DNA from 2 places in the Paenibacillus sp. OAE614 genome. Region 2 is predicted to be linked to the other one. Evidence: predicted binding sites of a transcription regulator. Region 2 holds the regulator's gene; the other holds the start of a gene.
The links. Region 2 encodes LexA, which represses DNA repair genes until DNA is damaged. Its sites were predicted from a motif close to CGAACATATGTTCG; they were not measured.

Region 1 (7,594 bases), 400 kb from region 2:
AAACGTAAACCAAGCCTTGAGCCGACAGGTTAACTGGACATTTATACGCCTCAAAATTGCTAAAGTTGTGGTCTTTTTAACAGCTTTATCCATAAAGATTACAAAATTGATACCATAGTCCGATAAAGCGACAGCGAAAAACCGCGTCACATCAACGTTTGCCAATTTATGTCAAACTACAAAAATGAGGACGTGGTCCCGGGTAGGACCTCCTGTCTTTTTTTCACCAAATCATTCCATTTACTGGATTTCTATTACCAGACTTTTCGTTCATTTTTGTGGTCCTTCCTCCCCGTTCCCCCGCTCCTTTTTGACTAGGATCATCGGGCAGGTTTTTCAAAAATCAATCGCTATGGGGGCTTTTTTTAAAATCGCAATTTGTTGAAATTTACCATTGGCGTCCTTTTTCCCGCCGAATTGCAAAACGTATGATCCCCCGGATTTCCAAAATAGGAAACAGGCCCCATTCCGTTCCTGGGCGTTCCACTCCCATACCTACCCTGGATCTCGGCGGCTGAACCTGGTAATTTCTGCTGCACGCTTCCTATCCATCGTTATGGCCATAGCGCCTGGATGTCCGCCGATCCTGATCTCCTCCAGGTACGACACGCCAAAAGCCCGTTGTCTCCCAGACAAGACAACGGGCTCCATTCGGTTACTTCTGCTTATGATCCTGCAGACGGGCGTACAATGCCGTAATCAGCCGGTCCGAGTACCGTCCGATTCTTACGCTGACCTCCGTGCGCATATAATCCCGCGTGATCGTGAAGGTATCCTCATACCCATGAAACGAATACCGGTACCAGATCATCTGGGTGTCCTTTCCCTCCTGGGTCAGATCGATGCGCTCATCGAGGAAGGTTTGTTCTACTTTGGACAAATCCTTCTGGATGTCCTGCAACAGGACCTGGGCCACCTTCGAATAAAGGTGCTTCAAGGCCTCGCTTGACGCCTCGATCGCCTGGATCCGCTTCTTCACAATCGATATCATGACCGGGAGCAGGATTCTGTCCCGCATCAGCTCCAGGTCCTCCCTGCGGGGCGGCCGGTGTTCCTCCGCCTGCTGCGAGCGCCTCTTCAGCAGTTCCTCCCGGTGCTGTGGCAGCATCATGCGGCTGGATTCCCAAATCCCGTTATTCTCAAGCTTCTTGCTCATTTATAATGCCCCCCGATTTTCATGGACCGCTCCGCCGCCTGGCCGGCGCCCGTAAGGGAAGAGGCTCTTACGATCGCCATGCTGCCGTACCGCTGCTTGATATGGTCCGTCGCCTTTTCCAGAGCCCGCAGCCGCTCCTGGTCTTCAAACAGCGTCAGCTGGTAATTCCGGTCGTCGCTGAGCTCGCTCAGCATGACCCCGGCGCGCCTAACGGGCATGCGGTCCCAGTGCTTATAAAAAATCGCTTTTACGGCTTCATACACCTTGTTCGTGTTGTTCGTGGGATCCGGCATCTTCATTTGCCGGGAAAAGCCTGTCGGCGCGTCATAAGGGCTGCACATGCAGCTGACCGTGACGACCGAGCCCATGTATCCCTTCCGGCGGCAGTCGCGGCATACTTCTTCCGTCAGCTCCAGCAGGATCGTGTCGACCTCCTTGGGGATGGCGTAGTCCCGGGGCAGCGTCATCATATGCCCGACCGATTTGGGAGGCTTGTCGAACGTTTCCGGGGTCACCTTGCTGTCGTCCATGCCGTTGGCGGTGCGCCACATCACTTCGGCCTGGATATCCGACTGCTTGCCGAACCGCGCCCGGAATTTATCCTTCAGCTGGGGAAGAGGCGTTCTCGCCACATCCCCGATCGTCGTCATGCCGAGCTTGGCAAAATGGGCCGTCATGCGCGAGCCCACTCCAAACATTTTATGGACCGGCTGCGGCCACAGATTCTTCTCGATGTCGGCTTTGGGCAGTATAAAAATGCCTTCCTTGTTCTTCTTCGCCCAAATGTCGGTGGCGATTTTAGCCAAAATTTTGTTCGAGCTGATGCCGACCCGCACCCAGACTCCCGTCTCCTCCATCACCTTCTGCTGGATCGACTTGGCAATGCTCACGGGGTCGCCGAAGAGAGCCAGGCTGCCGGTCACGTCCAGAAACTGCTCGTCGATGCTGAATATCTCGACCAGATCGGTATATTCCTCGTAAATCCGGGTAATCTGAAGCGAGACATCGATATAATGCTGCATTCTTGGACGCATAATGACGAGATCCGGGCACTTCTTGAGCGCCTCCCCCAGCCGTTCGGCGGTCGATACCCCGTAGCTCTTGGCGATCGGGCAGGCGGCCAGAATGATGCCCGATCTGCGCATCGGGTCTCCGGCAACGGCGAGCGGCCTGTCTTTATACTCCGGATGATCCGCTTTCTCTACGCTTGCATAAAAGCTCTGACAATCGGCCAAAAATATAATTCTCTCCTTTGATCTGCTCAAGCGCACACACCCTCCACATCCACTTTGGCATTTCGTTAAACCGGTTTGGGCCGGGCAGCTCCGAGAAGCTCTAGCTCCCTAAAGACCGCTCGTCGAAAAAAACGATCCGGGCTGCTTCCCTCTCCACGAAGCATGCTCACTCGGTAAGCGAACGTATATTCGTATTATATACCAAACACATGTTCTCTATGCAAATGTATTTTTTGACAGCCTTCCCTTGCTGCTGGCAGACAGGCTGGCGTAAACCGGCATCCCGCGGTACACTGTTTACAACGATCATTCCACAAAAGGGGGAGTGCCTGATGTGCGGCCGTTATACACTGACCGTGTCGATGGAAGAATTGATGCTGCGCTACGAGCTCGAGCTTGCGCTGAACTTTCATCCCCGTTACAATATCGCTCCGGCGCAGAACGTACTGGCCGTCATTCACGATGGAAGCAGCCTTCGCGCCGGTCAGCTTAAATGGGGGCTGGTCCCGTCCTGGGCCAAGGACAGCAGCATGGGGAGCAAGATGATCAACGCCAGAAGCGAAACGCTGGCGGACAAGCCGGCCTATAAGCTGCCTTTTGCGAGGAAGCGGTGCCTGATCCCCGCCGACGGATTTTATGAATGGATGAAAACCGACAGCGGCAAAGTCCCTTACCGGATCACCCTCCGGGGCGGGGGAATCTTCAGCATGGCCGGCCTCTACGACACCTGGCTGCAGGAGGACGGCAGCAAGCTGAGCACCTGCACGGTCATCACTTCCGGGCCCAATGCACTGATGGCGCCGATCCATGACCGGATGCCCGTCATTTTGCGCCCGGAGGACGAAATGGCCTGGCTGGACCGCGGGCAGACGGACGTAAACGCCCTGCAGAAGCTGCTCGTGCCCTATCCTGCCGAGGAAATGGAAGCTTACCCGGTCTCAAGGACGGTCAATTCGGTTAAAAACGATACGCCCGATTGCATCGAACGGGTGCCGGAAGGCGCGTAACCGTTTATATGCAAAAAAAGCGCCGCCTTGCACGAACCTTTACGGTCCGGCTGGGCGGCGCTTTCTGGGTTCTGCCTCCTGTTTCGTCAGAAGGCAGTCCGGTGCTCCATCATCTGCCAAGTCAATTTATTCAACAATCAGAGTCCCCTTCATATCGCTGTGGCCGGCACCGCACATGACGGAGCAGTGGAACTCATGCTCACCTGCTTGATCGGCGGTAAACTCTGCAGAGCTTGGCTTCTGCAGGTCCACGTTGAAATCGGGAATGGCCAGACCGTGGTTTCCATCTTTGTTCTCCAGCGTAATTTTGACTTTTTCGCCCTTTTTGACCTTGATCTCGGATGGCTCAAACTTAAAGTTTGACGCCGTCACCTTGATTTCCTTCACGCCGTCCGAGCCGCCGGAAGACGAAGACTCATCCGACGAGCCGCTCCCGCTTCCGCCGCTGCTTCCGCAGGCGCTAAGCACAAAAACCAGCAGCAGTGTAAGTCCCATCAGCATCCATTTTTTCATGTTAAATCCCTCCATTTGAAATAAATAAGTATGGTTGTTCTGTTATCCTTCCTGGCGGCGCCCCGCATCTTGCTTCTCCTCATCCTCTTCCGTCAGATGCCGCGCGGAGCTACGGAATTCGTGAAGCGTCGTTCCCACCGCCTTGCCGAGCTGCGGCAGCTTGGACGGCCCGAACAGCAGCAGGACGAGCAGCAGCAACAGCAGCAGCCCCGGTATTCCGATCGTCGAAAGCATGGCCGATCCCTCCTTTTCCATTTTGAAGTCGCATGACCGTCACGCAGTAGCCCGAAAGCACTGCCTGTTCAGACAAGCATGCCTCCCTGTTTCAAATACTTCTGGATCCCTTCCGCCGCCCGGTAGGCAAGCGCGCCGACGGTATCGGTCGGATTGTAGCCGCTGTTATGCGGAAATGCCGAAGCACCTACCACAAATACGTTTTCCGCTTCCCACATCTGCAGGTAACTGTTCACCGCCGACGTTTCCGGGTCCGCGCCCATAATGACCCCGCCGGTATTGTGGGTGGATTGGTAAGGAACGATATTGTAAGGATCTAGCTTGTCCTTGATCTCCACATGGGAAGGACCCATCTCCTTCATGACCTCACCGGCCTTGTCTGCCAGAAACTTCGTCAGCTCACGGTCCTGATCTTCGAAATCAAACGTAATCCGCAGCAGCGGTTTGCCGTAAATATCCTTATAGGTCGGATCGAGATCCAAATAGTGGTGCTTCCAGGGCAAGCTTGCCCCCTGCGTCGCTACGGTCAGCACGCGGTTGGCGTACTTCAGCGTGGTCTTCTTCCATTCCTTGCCCCAGGTCGGCGTGCCCTGCGGCGCCGGGTTGTTTTCGATCGGGCGCAGGCCGTTCTGGCTGATCCGGATGCCCGCCCCGTGCAGAAACTTCAAATCGGAGTGGTCAAAGTTGTCCCCGTTGAAGTCGTCGAACTCCATCCCCAGCGCTCCGGCGCCCATGAACGTGCTGAATTCCTCATCATCGTAAAAGCCGACCGCGTGCCCGGAGTTGACCTGATACGCATAATTCCGGCCGATCGTTCCCCGGCCGGTTTTCCGGTCATAGGGCGTTCCGAGCTTGGAGCTCAGCAGCAGGCGCACGTTATTCAGCACGAAGCTGCCGAGAATGACCACGTCCGCCGGCTGGGTCACCTCTTCCCCGGTCACCGTGTTGATGTACACTACCCCGGTCGCCTTTTTGCCGTCATGGAGAATTTCGGTCACGTTCGAGAACGTGCGCACCTCCAGCTTGCCGGTGGCCATCGCCGTCGGGATCACAGTCACGACCGGATCCGCCTTGGCGCCGTACTCGCAGCCGAACCGCTCGCAAAATCCGCAGTACTGGCAGGCCGCACGGGAGACGCCGTCCGGGTTTTTGTAGTTCTCGCTCAGGTTGGCCGAAGGGATCATGTACGGATGGTACCCGAGCTTTTTCGAAGCCTCCTCGAACCTTTGCAGGATCGGCGTTTTTTTCATCGGCGGAGTCGGAAACGGATGGGACCGTTTGCCAAGCATCGGGTTCGCTTCCGATTCCCCGGAAATGCCGGCCATCTGCTCGAACTTGTCGTAATACGGCTCGATTTCATCATACGTGATTCCCCAGTCCTGCAGCTGCATGCCGGCGGGAATTTTGCCTTTTCCATACCGATCGACCGTCTTGCTGTAAATCTCAAAGTCATACGGCAGGAAGCGGTGCGTCTGCCCGTTCCAATGCGATCCGGCGCCGCCGAGCCCGTCCCCCAGCAGGAAGGAGCCATAGCTGCGCATCGGCAGTGCCCTCATCGATTCCGCATTGCGGAACGTGATCGTTTCCTTGGACAAGTCCTGCATCAGTTCAAAACGCCGCGCATACCGCAGCTCATCATGATCCATGAAATAATCTTCCGTACTCCGGCTTTTTCCGCGCTCCAGTCCGACGACCTGGACGCCCGCTTTGGTCAGCTCGGCCGCAATGATGCCGCCGACCCAGCCCATTCCAACAATAACCACTGGTACTTTAGGTAATTTGGCCAATTCTGATGTCCCCTTATATCTGTGAAATTTATTCGCTCATGTGAGCCTGCAGGCTTTTCGGCTGGATCTGGACCAGCCCTTCCTTCGTAATCTGCTGGGCGTAGCTCATCTGGTTGCCCGGAAAATTCCGCATCTTCCACCCGTTCATATTCCGGTTGCCGCCATAGAGCGGATCGGCGTATACGCCCTCGATCGTCAAATTTTTCAGCATGTTGAAGAAGCTGCTGCTCGTCACCCCGCGCATGGGGAATTTGTCCCCTTTCTCCATGGCGGTCAGCACTTCGTCCTGCTGCTGGCCCTCAAGCTCCGTAAAAGCCTTTTGGTGCTTTTGCTGGCAGTAGCTCTTCAGTCCCTCCAGGCCCAGCGTGAACATCTCGTTGCGCTTCAGCCGTGACTGCTCCCCCTGCGTTGCCTGGGCCTGGACAAAAGGACCCATCATATAGTCCCGCGCGTTATACCCCCATGGGCCTGCGAGCTGATGATCAATAAAAAAGGCGACGCCCAGCGCCTTGGCACCGGGACCGTTCTCATCTTCGGGATAAATCCTTTCGGCCGCCGCTTCGGTCATTTTAAACTGCTCCTGGTTAAAGAACATCAGCGCATCCTGCAGCGAAGTCTCAGGCTTGCTGCCCGTAGGCGCCGTCTTGGGGGCCTGATTTTTCTCCAGACTGTCCGTCAGGACGCCCCCGAACACGCCGCCGACGACCAGACCGCCAAGCGTCATTCCCGAGGCTTTCAAAAATTTCCGCCGGGATTCATCCGGTTCTTTCGACCGGGCCGGCTTGCTGCTCTTCCCCAATTTCAGTCCTGGCAACATGATCCCTCCAATTATGAATATTGTGGATGCAATAAAGAAGACCACTTCGAATCAGTTACCCAAAATTTCTCTGTTTCAAACGCAATATCTGACATCAGACGTCATATTGCGACCAAATGACTAGGACGAACCTCGCGGTTTCCATCACAACCGCTGCAATGATCTTCAAAGGAAGAGAATCCGCAAATCACCTGACAGCCTATACGTCAAGAAGTTCGGGCAGGTCTCGCTGCTGCCTGCTTTGAATACAAAAAGAGCCCCCCGGGTTTCTCCCGGAGGGCTGCATTCTAAGCGCTTGTATGCTTTTTTAGCGGAACATTCCCCACAACTTGATCAGGTGGAACGTATTGTTGGGATCGATCTTTTGGGCGATCACAAACCGGACGATTTGTCCTTCCTCGGCGCCGGTCAGCTTCTCGTTCAGGATGGACGATGCCGACTTGACCAGCCGCTGTACCCTGGCCGGATCCTGCAGGTCCTGTTTGTTTACGCCTTCGATCAATTTTTTAATGCGCTCCTTGGTGGCCGGATTTTTCATCTTCAGCTTGATCCGTGCGACCAATTGGGGGCTGATTCCGTACTGCTGATAACCCATATTGGCACCTCCCGTCTAATGCAGTCCAACTAAGTATATGACGGGAGGGGTTGTCCACTGACCTAATCGACCAAATCTCCTTGAAAAATCTGCTCCTGCTGCAGATAGTCCCGCAGCGGCCCGTACGCCGGGGAGGTCCAGAACGCGGGATCCGCCACCAGCCGGGCGGCGTCATCCCTCGCCTGCTCCAGCACGGCAAAGTCGCTCACCATGTCCGCCAGGCGGAACTCGGGCAGACCGCTCTGCTTCG
Region 2 (7,594 bases):
AAGTCGGCGTCTTCAAATTCCCGACGATCGGCGGCAAGGGCAACCCGGACGAATTCATGCTGGCACCGGGCAGCGCGTTCGCGATTGCAGCAGACAGCAAGCATCTTGCAGAAACGAAGGAGTTCCTCAATTACTTCATGCTGAACTTCCCGAAAGAAGCGTTTGAAGCTAAAGGCGCGGTCGGAATCGGCCAGAAAGTGGACGGAGACTTCAAGGCTGCAGGATATTCCGACATGGCGATGGACGTGCTGAACATGTTCAAGGAAGTCAAAGGCGGAGACCTGGCGTTTGACAACACGATGAATCCGGGCACGGCCCAGGTTCACCTCTCCAGCATTCAAAACCTGTTCGCCCAGAAGAAAAATTCGGCGGACGTGGCGAAAGAGCATCAAGCCGGGTTCGAAGATAACAATCAATAAATAACGGATACAGCTAGTTATAGAGAGAACAGGGATTTAAACATGAAGGGAACGCATTTCGGATGCCGTTCCCTTCAATTCCCATGAGGAATATTGCAGCCAAGAAGGAGAAGGAGGAGAGGTAAGTCGTGAACGTGCTGAAGGTCTCCCGCTGGACGATTGCCGCGTTTGTGCTTCCTTGCTTAATCATCTATATCGGTATTGTGTTTGTTCCCATCCTCGTATCCATGTACAGCGGTATGCTGGACTGGAACGGGATCGGCGAATCGACGTTCGTGGGTCTGGCCAATTTCAAAAAGCTGCTGTTCCACGACTCGGTATTTTGGCCGTCGGTGCGGAGAACGCTGATGTTTGCGGTGTTCTCTATGGCCGAGATTCCGATCGCACTGCTTGTAGCCATACTGCTGAAGCGTTACGTGCGAAAACCGAATTTTTTGGTTTCCAGCTACTTTTTACCGGTCATCTTGTCCGTCGTCGTCGTCGGCCAGCTGTGGAAAACGATCTATAACCCGGCTTCGATGGGCGGTATGCTGAATCAAATCCTGGATGCAGTCGGACTGCATTCCTGGGGCAAAGCCTGGCTCACCGATCCTTCGGTCGCCATGTATTCGCTGTATTTCGTCGCCCTGTGGCAGTACCTGGGTTACCACACCCTCATTCAATTTACAGGCATTTCGAATGTCCCGGACGATGTGTACGAAGCGGCCCGTATTGATGGTGCCGAAGGCTTTAAAGCGGATTGGCACATTACGTTTCCGCTGATTGTCCCGATTTTCAAAATTTCCATCGTGCTGGCCTTCATCGGCTCTCTGCAAGCTTTCGACATGATCATGGTCATGACGGGGGGGGCGGACCGGCGCATGCCACGGACGTCATTTCCACGCACATGTACAATATGTCGTTCACGTCCATGAAATACGGTTACGGAAGCTCGATCGCCGCATTCCTGGTGGTGCTCTGTCTGGCCGCCACGTTCTGCATCAACTTCATTTTCAACAAACTGGAAAAACGATACTCGTAAAGGAGGAAACCGCCAATGAACACAAGCACTGCCGTCGCTTTGAACAAGCAGGTGGCCGCAACCGGACGCAAACGGTTTTCCGTTACGAAGGCCATCGTGTTTCTGGTGCTGGGCATTCTGTTTGTAACCCAGGTGTATCCACTGTTGTGGCTGCTCCTGTATTCCTTGAAATCCAATGAAGAAATTTTGTCGGGCAGCTTCTTCGCCCTGCCGCATTCGCCGCAGTGGGGCAATTACAGCGCTGCGCTGGAGGGCAACTATTTCCGCTATCTGCTGAACAGCATTTTTGTCACATCCGTGACGATGATTGCCGTCATTATTCTCAGCTCCCTGTGCGCCTATGCGATCAGCCGATTCCGGTGGCGCTTTGGCGGGGCGGTCATGGTCGTATTCTTGATCGGAATGATGATCCCGATGCAGGCGACGCTGCTGCCGCTCATGATCATTTTCAAAAACATGCATATCCTGAATACACATCTGTCGATCATTTTGCCGTATGTGGCATTTTCCATGCCGATCGCCATCTTTATTCTGAGCGGGTTCATGAAAACCATTCCGCACGAAATCGAAGAATCCGCGGTGGTGGACGGAGCGGGGATCGGACGCATATTCTCGAGCATCATCCTGCCGATCTCGGTTCCGCCTGTGATGACGGTGTGTATCCTGACATTCATCAACATCTGGAACGAATATATTTTGGCTGCGACGTTTATCTCATCAGAAAAGCTGAAAACACTGCCGTTCGGCGTCAACAGCTTCGTCAGCCAATATTCGGTCAACTACGGGGCCATCGGCGCATTTCTTGTGCTGGGCGCGCTTCCGGTCATCATTATCTACTTCCTGCTGGCGGATAAGATCACCCAAGGTATGGTAGCAGGAGCAGTAAAAGGTTAGTAGGGCAAAGACGGCTTCTGTGATAGAATGACAAATGGATGACCGGATACGAAAGGGGAATGTATCTGTGGGGCGACATTTTCGTTCGATTCACAGCCGTCTTTTTCTGCTGTTTCTATGCTGCATGACCGGCATATTGATATTGATCAGCGTTGTGTATTATTACCGTACGATTTCCATTATTCATACCAAGGTGAATGATATCGCCGAGAAGAACATCTCGCAGACCGCCGGACTGTTCAACTCGCTGCTTCAAGGCTACAACAGTCTCTCCAAGTCGCTCAACAGCAACTACGAGCTGACCCGGCTGCTGCAGGAGACCCATGTGAAAGAGACCGTCGCCATCGAAAACGAACGAACGATTACGAATATTATCGGGGCGGCTTACTATTCAAGGAACGATATTACAGGCATCCATATTCTGACCGACAGGGGCAAAGTGTACAGTTATGAGCGCCAGTTCGCTGGGGTCATCGACAACAATTACGCCCAGACGTCCTGGTACAACGAGCTGAACGCCTCGTCGGGCAATATGGTCTGGCTTGGGATCATGCCAGGATCGCCGATCAATACGCTGCAGCAGAAAGAGAACGTCTTTGTGTTCGGTCGGAAGCTGTATGATCTGAACACGCACAAGCAGCTTGGCATCATGGTCATCGAAGCGAATCCTTCGTCCATCATGGAGGCAATGTCCAATGTGACGATCAGCCCGGGCAGCCGCGTGTACCTGATCGATCAGAACAACAACATCATCGCTTCCACCGGTAAAAAAGGGACGGAGGCGCCGGACTTTGCCAGCATTCCGAAGCCGGGTGCCGAAGACGGTATTCTGGTGGACGACAGCTCAAGCCAGCTGGTGGTCGCTGCCAATACGCCCATGGCGGGCTGGACAATCTACGGTTTTACCCCGAAGCACGACATTCAGGCGGAAGTGAACCAGACGACCCAATACCTCGTTGTCGTCCTGATCGTGCTGATTATCGTCTCGACGGTTCTGGCCACGCTGGTATCGCGCAACATAGCTTCTCCGCTGAAGCTGCTGATCCGGGAAATGAAAAAGGTGGAGATGGGCAATTTCAGCGGTTCGGTTAATGTCGATTCGTTTGACGAAATCAACAGCCTGGTGTCTTCCTTCAACCGGATGGTGCACCGGATGGATGAGCTGATTGAGACGATCAAGGTCACGACCGTCAGCGAGAAGAACGCGCAGCTGCAGGCGCTGCAGTCCCAGGTGAATCCGCATTTTTTGTACAACACGCTGGACATGATCTACTGGATGCTGGATGAAAAAGGGAATGAACGCCTCAGCAGGGTCATTCTGTCGCTGTCGCAAATGTTCCGTTACAGCAGCAACTGGGAGGAGGCCTCCCGGACGACGCTGCGTCAGGAATTGGAGCAGATCCGGCATTATTTGACGATTATCGAGAACCGTCTTGAGGACAGGCTCGTACCGAAGATCGATGTGGATCCGCAGTGGATGGACGTCACGCTGCCGAAAATGACGATTCAGCCGATTATTGAAAACGCTGTAAAATACGGACTGGAGCCGCTGGATCGGCAGGGTATGCTGCTCGTTACGGCGGAGCAGGTCATGGACGATCTGCATGTCGTCGTTCGGGATAACGGGAAGGGAATGGACGAAGACACGCTGATGCGGGTCAGAAGCTTGCTGGAGGGCGGGAACCGCACGTCGCCCATAGCGGAGGACAGAGACGGCCCTGTGCTTCGCCGTGGCATCGGTTTGAGCAATGTGCATGAGCGGATCCGAATGATGTTCGGCAGTCCGTACGGTTTATACTTGGACAGTCAAGAAGGGGAAGGAACGACGGTAACCATCCGTTTACCAATCCGGCACCAAGGAGGAATGGAAGATGAACATTTTAGTCGTGGACGATGAGCATGTGATCCGTGACGGAATTAAGCGCACCATCCACCGGGCCTATCCGCAGCATTATGTTCACCTGGCAGCGAATCCGGAGGAAGCGGTTCAGCAGCTGCGCAGACACCGGATTGACCTGGTGCTGACCGATATCCTCATGCCGGGAATGACGGGCCTTGAATTGATGCAGCTGTGCCAAGGCAGTTATCCGCATATCAAATGGGTCATTATTTCGGCTTATTCCGAGTTTTCCTACGCCCAGGAAGCCGTCAAGCTTGGGGCTAAGGACTATATGCTCAAGCCGATCGGGAAAGAGCTGCTGCTCTCCATGATATCCGGACTTGCTCAGGAGATGGATCGGGAGAATGAAATCGTTCGCGAGGCGGAGCTGCTGAAGTCTAACCTGAAGTATTTGCGCGAGGCGGTATTTCAGCGCTGGGCGAGCGGACTCGATACCGGGCGCCTTGACGTCGCCTCAATAATTGAGAGCTACCCCGCATTCCAACTGGTGATGGTTAAGATGGAGAGCGAGGCGCCGGTGCATCTGGAGCATTTTATTATTGAAAATGTGCTTGGTGAGCTGATTGAAGCGCACGGCTGCGGATTTGTGACAAGCATGGACGAAACGAGCCTGATCGGCCTCGTCTCGCTGGGGGAAGAGGGCGGCATGAAACGTCTGACGGATGAGCTGCGCGCTAACTTGAAACGATGCGTCAAGGTGCCTTTCCAGATTCAGTCGACGGGACTCATCACAGACATTCACCGGGTGCCGGAGGAAGTGCGGCGGATGCGCCAGGAATCGGCATCGCTGGACTACGAATACAACAACCCGGGCGGTAACCGAGCGATCGAGGTTGCGGTGCAGTACATCAAAGCGCACTATCATACGGATCTGTCCCTGGAAAAGGTAGCTTCGGTCGTGTTCCTGAATCCGGTCTACTTCAGCCAGCTGTTTAAGCAGAAGACAGGAAGCGGCTTCAAGGAATACGTCACCAATCTGCGGATCGAACAAGCCTGCAAGCTGCTGCTGCAAACGCATTTGAAGCTGGCCGATATTTCGGACAAAGTCGGATATGTGGACGTCAAGCATTTTACCCAGGTGTTCCGCAAAAAGACGGGAAAAACCCCGACGGAGTACCGTCTGGAGCAAACGGCGGATTCCCGTGAGGCGTGTCCCACCTGAATCATCCTGCCTTGATCCCAACGCCGAAAAGAGCCCTTGACCTTCCTGAGTAAGGAAGAGCAAGGGCTCTATTGCTGCTTGTCCAGCATCATCTGCTAGTGAATATCGCGGAACAGCCCGACGACTTTGCCCAGAATGGTGACATGGTTCAGACGCAAAGGTTCGTAAGCCGGGTTCTCCGGTTGAAGCCGGATATGGTCTTTCTCCTTGTAAAACGTCTTCACGGTTGCTTCATCCTCATCCGTCATGGCAACGACGATGTCCCCGTTATCAGCTGTCTGCTGCTGTCTCACGATGACGTAGTCACCGTTATGAATGCCCGCCTCGATCATACTGTCCCCAACGACGGAAAGCATAAACACTTTCTCATCTCCGACATAGTGCTGCGGCAGAGGGAAGTAATCTTCAATGTTCTCCGTTGCCGTGATCGGCACTCCCGCTGTGACCTTGCCTACTACGGGAACTCTGGCGATCGTATGCGTGAACAGATTGCTGCTCTCGGATTCTTCTTGTCCCAACAGTTCAATGGCACGCGGCTTCGTAGGGTCTCTGCGGATCAAGCCTTTCTTCTCCAGTCGGTCCAAATGGCCGTGTACAGTCGAGCTGGAAGCCAACCCTACCGCCTCACCGATCTCTCGGACGGACGGAGGATAACCCTTGGCGCGGACTTCATTTCTGATAAATTCCAATATCGCTTGCTGCCGGCTAGATATCTTTGACATTCCCCATCAACCCCATTTAGTAACGTTTGGTAAAATTATAACATAGAACTGCCGTTCGTACAAACATAAGTTCTAAATGATTTTGCTTTGATGGAGCGGGATTTTTGCGGCTTCTGAATGAAGGAAACCTGTCTCTAAAAACATAGGAACAATTGTTCGAAAAAAGTGTTGAACAAAACAAATGTTCGTGTTATATTGTTCTCATAAAACAAGAACAAACGTTTGGAGGCGTAATATTTATGCTGAAACACACTACATACCAAAGTATTTATAATAACCCATCCGTTAACCCATCCATCAATGAAGCTATAGCAACTCCTTGGTTGAAGAAAGTCCAGTCCTTCGCGCCAGGCCCTGCCTTGATCAAACTGATCCTAGCGGCCCTGATTATTTTGGTGGGATGCACAGGTGTCGTTCGCGTATTCGCAGGAACCTCGGATGATGTTCGGTTAGAGAAAAATGTCATCGTTCAGCAAGGCGATACGCTGTGGGGAATCGCTTCTGCCCATAAGCCGGAAGACATGGATATCCGCGCATATATTATGGCGGTGAAGAAGTATAACGATTTAACCAGCAGCGAAATTCAAGCCGGAGAAGTATTGGCACTCCCACAATATTAATAGAAGATAAATGATCAAGAGCTTGGAAAGGTGTGAACCTTGACAAGCTCTTTTTATCATGGCAAAGTTAGGTATGACTTGAATATTGGAGGAGTAATTGTATGGATATCGATAGCGTTGTAGAGAGAATTAATGAGCTTGCGCGCAAGCAAAAGGAATCCGGTTTAACCGAAGAGGAGATCGAAGAACGGGCCAAGCTTCGTGAGAGATACCTTCAGAATGTCCGCAGAAATTTCAGACAGCAGCTGGACTCGATTGAATGGGTGGATGAAGAGAAGAAATAACACCAGCTGGATTAGACTCATACATTCGATCATGGTATAGACTGACTCAAGGTTTTGTATGGCTCACTACCGATAACAGAATGCTTCTATGTAAGCGCACCAAGTTTCCTTCATTTGTTCTATTATATAGAATATGAAACTACAGGAATAAATGCTGTAAGCAGTATTGGGCCGTTATATATTAGGAAGTAAATAGCAAAACTTTCGTTCAAACTATATAGCCGTAAGCATTTTGAGGAGGTTCGTGAATGGCCCGTTCATGGGAAAGACAGGTAAGAAAAAATTCAGCGCAGCTGGATAAGCAGAGAAAGAAGCAAGGGAAGCCTTCCATCTACAGCGCGGGGGGGCCTTCAGCTGACATTTATAAAGGAAGAAACTATGTGCTTCCGATTACGATGGTCGCTCTGGCTGCGGTCTACTTTTTGCTCGGGATGATCGGACAGGAGGGTACGGCAGGAAACAGCAGCATGACCTGGATCATTATGGCCATGTACTTGTTCCTGGGCTTGATGATCTTTTTGCGCAGGCCTTTCCTGCGTGTGGAGAAAAACGCCGTATCGACGATCAAGTTC

Region 1: a site for LexA is predicted at 2,570-2,583, ahead of ABIE48_RS20735 (DNA polymerase IV). Genes of this name have one in related genera too.

The regions. Positions count from the first base shown of each region.
Region 1 covers NZ_JBEPOD010000001.1:4,491,302-4,498,895, forward strand. Annotated here, with positions in the region: gene ABIE48_RS20730 (YhjD family protein) at 656-1,156, opposite strand; gene ABIE48_RS20735 (DNA polymerase IV) at 1,153-2,421, opposite strand; gene ABIE48_RS20740 (SOS response-associated peptidase) at 2,724-3,398, shown strand; gene ABIE48_RS20745 (cupredoxin domain-containing protein) at 3,525-3,911, opposite strand; gene tatA (twin-arginine translocase TatA/TatE family subunit) at 3,954-4,145, opposite strand; gene ABIE48_RS20755 (GMC family oxidoreductase) at 4,214-5,893, opposite strand; gene ABIE48_RS20760 (gluconate 2-dehydrogenase subunit 3 family protein) at 5,961-6,746, opposite strand; gene ABIE48_RS20765 (stage VI sporulation protein F) at 7,057-7,344, opposite strand; gene recG (ATP-dependent DNA helicase RecG) at 7,407-7,594, opposite strand, start outside.
Region 2 covers NZ_JBEPOD010000001.1:4,093,703-4,101,296, reverse strand. Annotated here, with positions in the region: gene ABIE48_RS18775 (extracellular solute-binding protein) at 1-419, shown strand, start outside; partial or broken gene ABIE48_RS18770 (carbohydrate ABC transporter permease) at 548-1,440, shown strand; gene ABIE48_RS18765 (carbohydrate ABC transporter permease) at 1,456-2,334, shown strand; gene ABIE48_RS18760 (sensor histidine kinase) at 2,402-4,231, shown strand; gene ABIE48_RS18755 (response regulator transcription factor) at 4,206-5,396, shown strand; gene lexA (transcriptional repressor LexA) at 5,492-6,118, opposite strand; gene ABIE48_RS18745 (LysM peptidoglycan-binding domain-containing protein) at 6,358-6,738, shown strand; gene ABIE48_RS18740 (DUF896 domain-containing protein) at 6,840-7,022, shown strand; gene ABIE48_RS18735 (hypothetical protein) at 7,271-7,594, shown strand, end outside.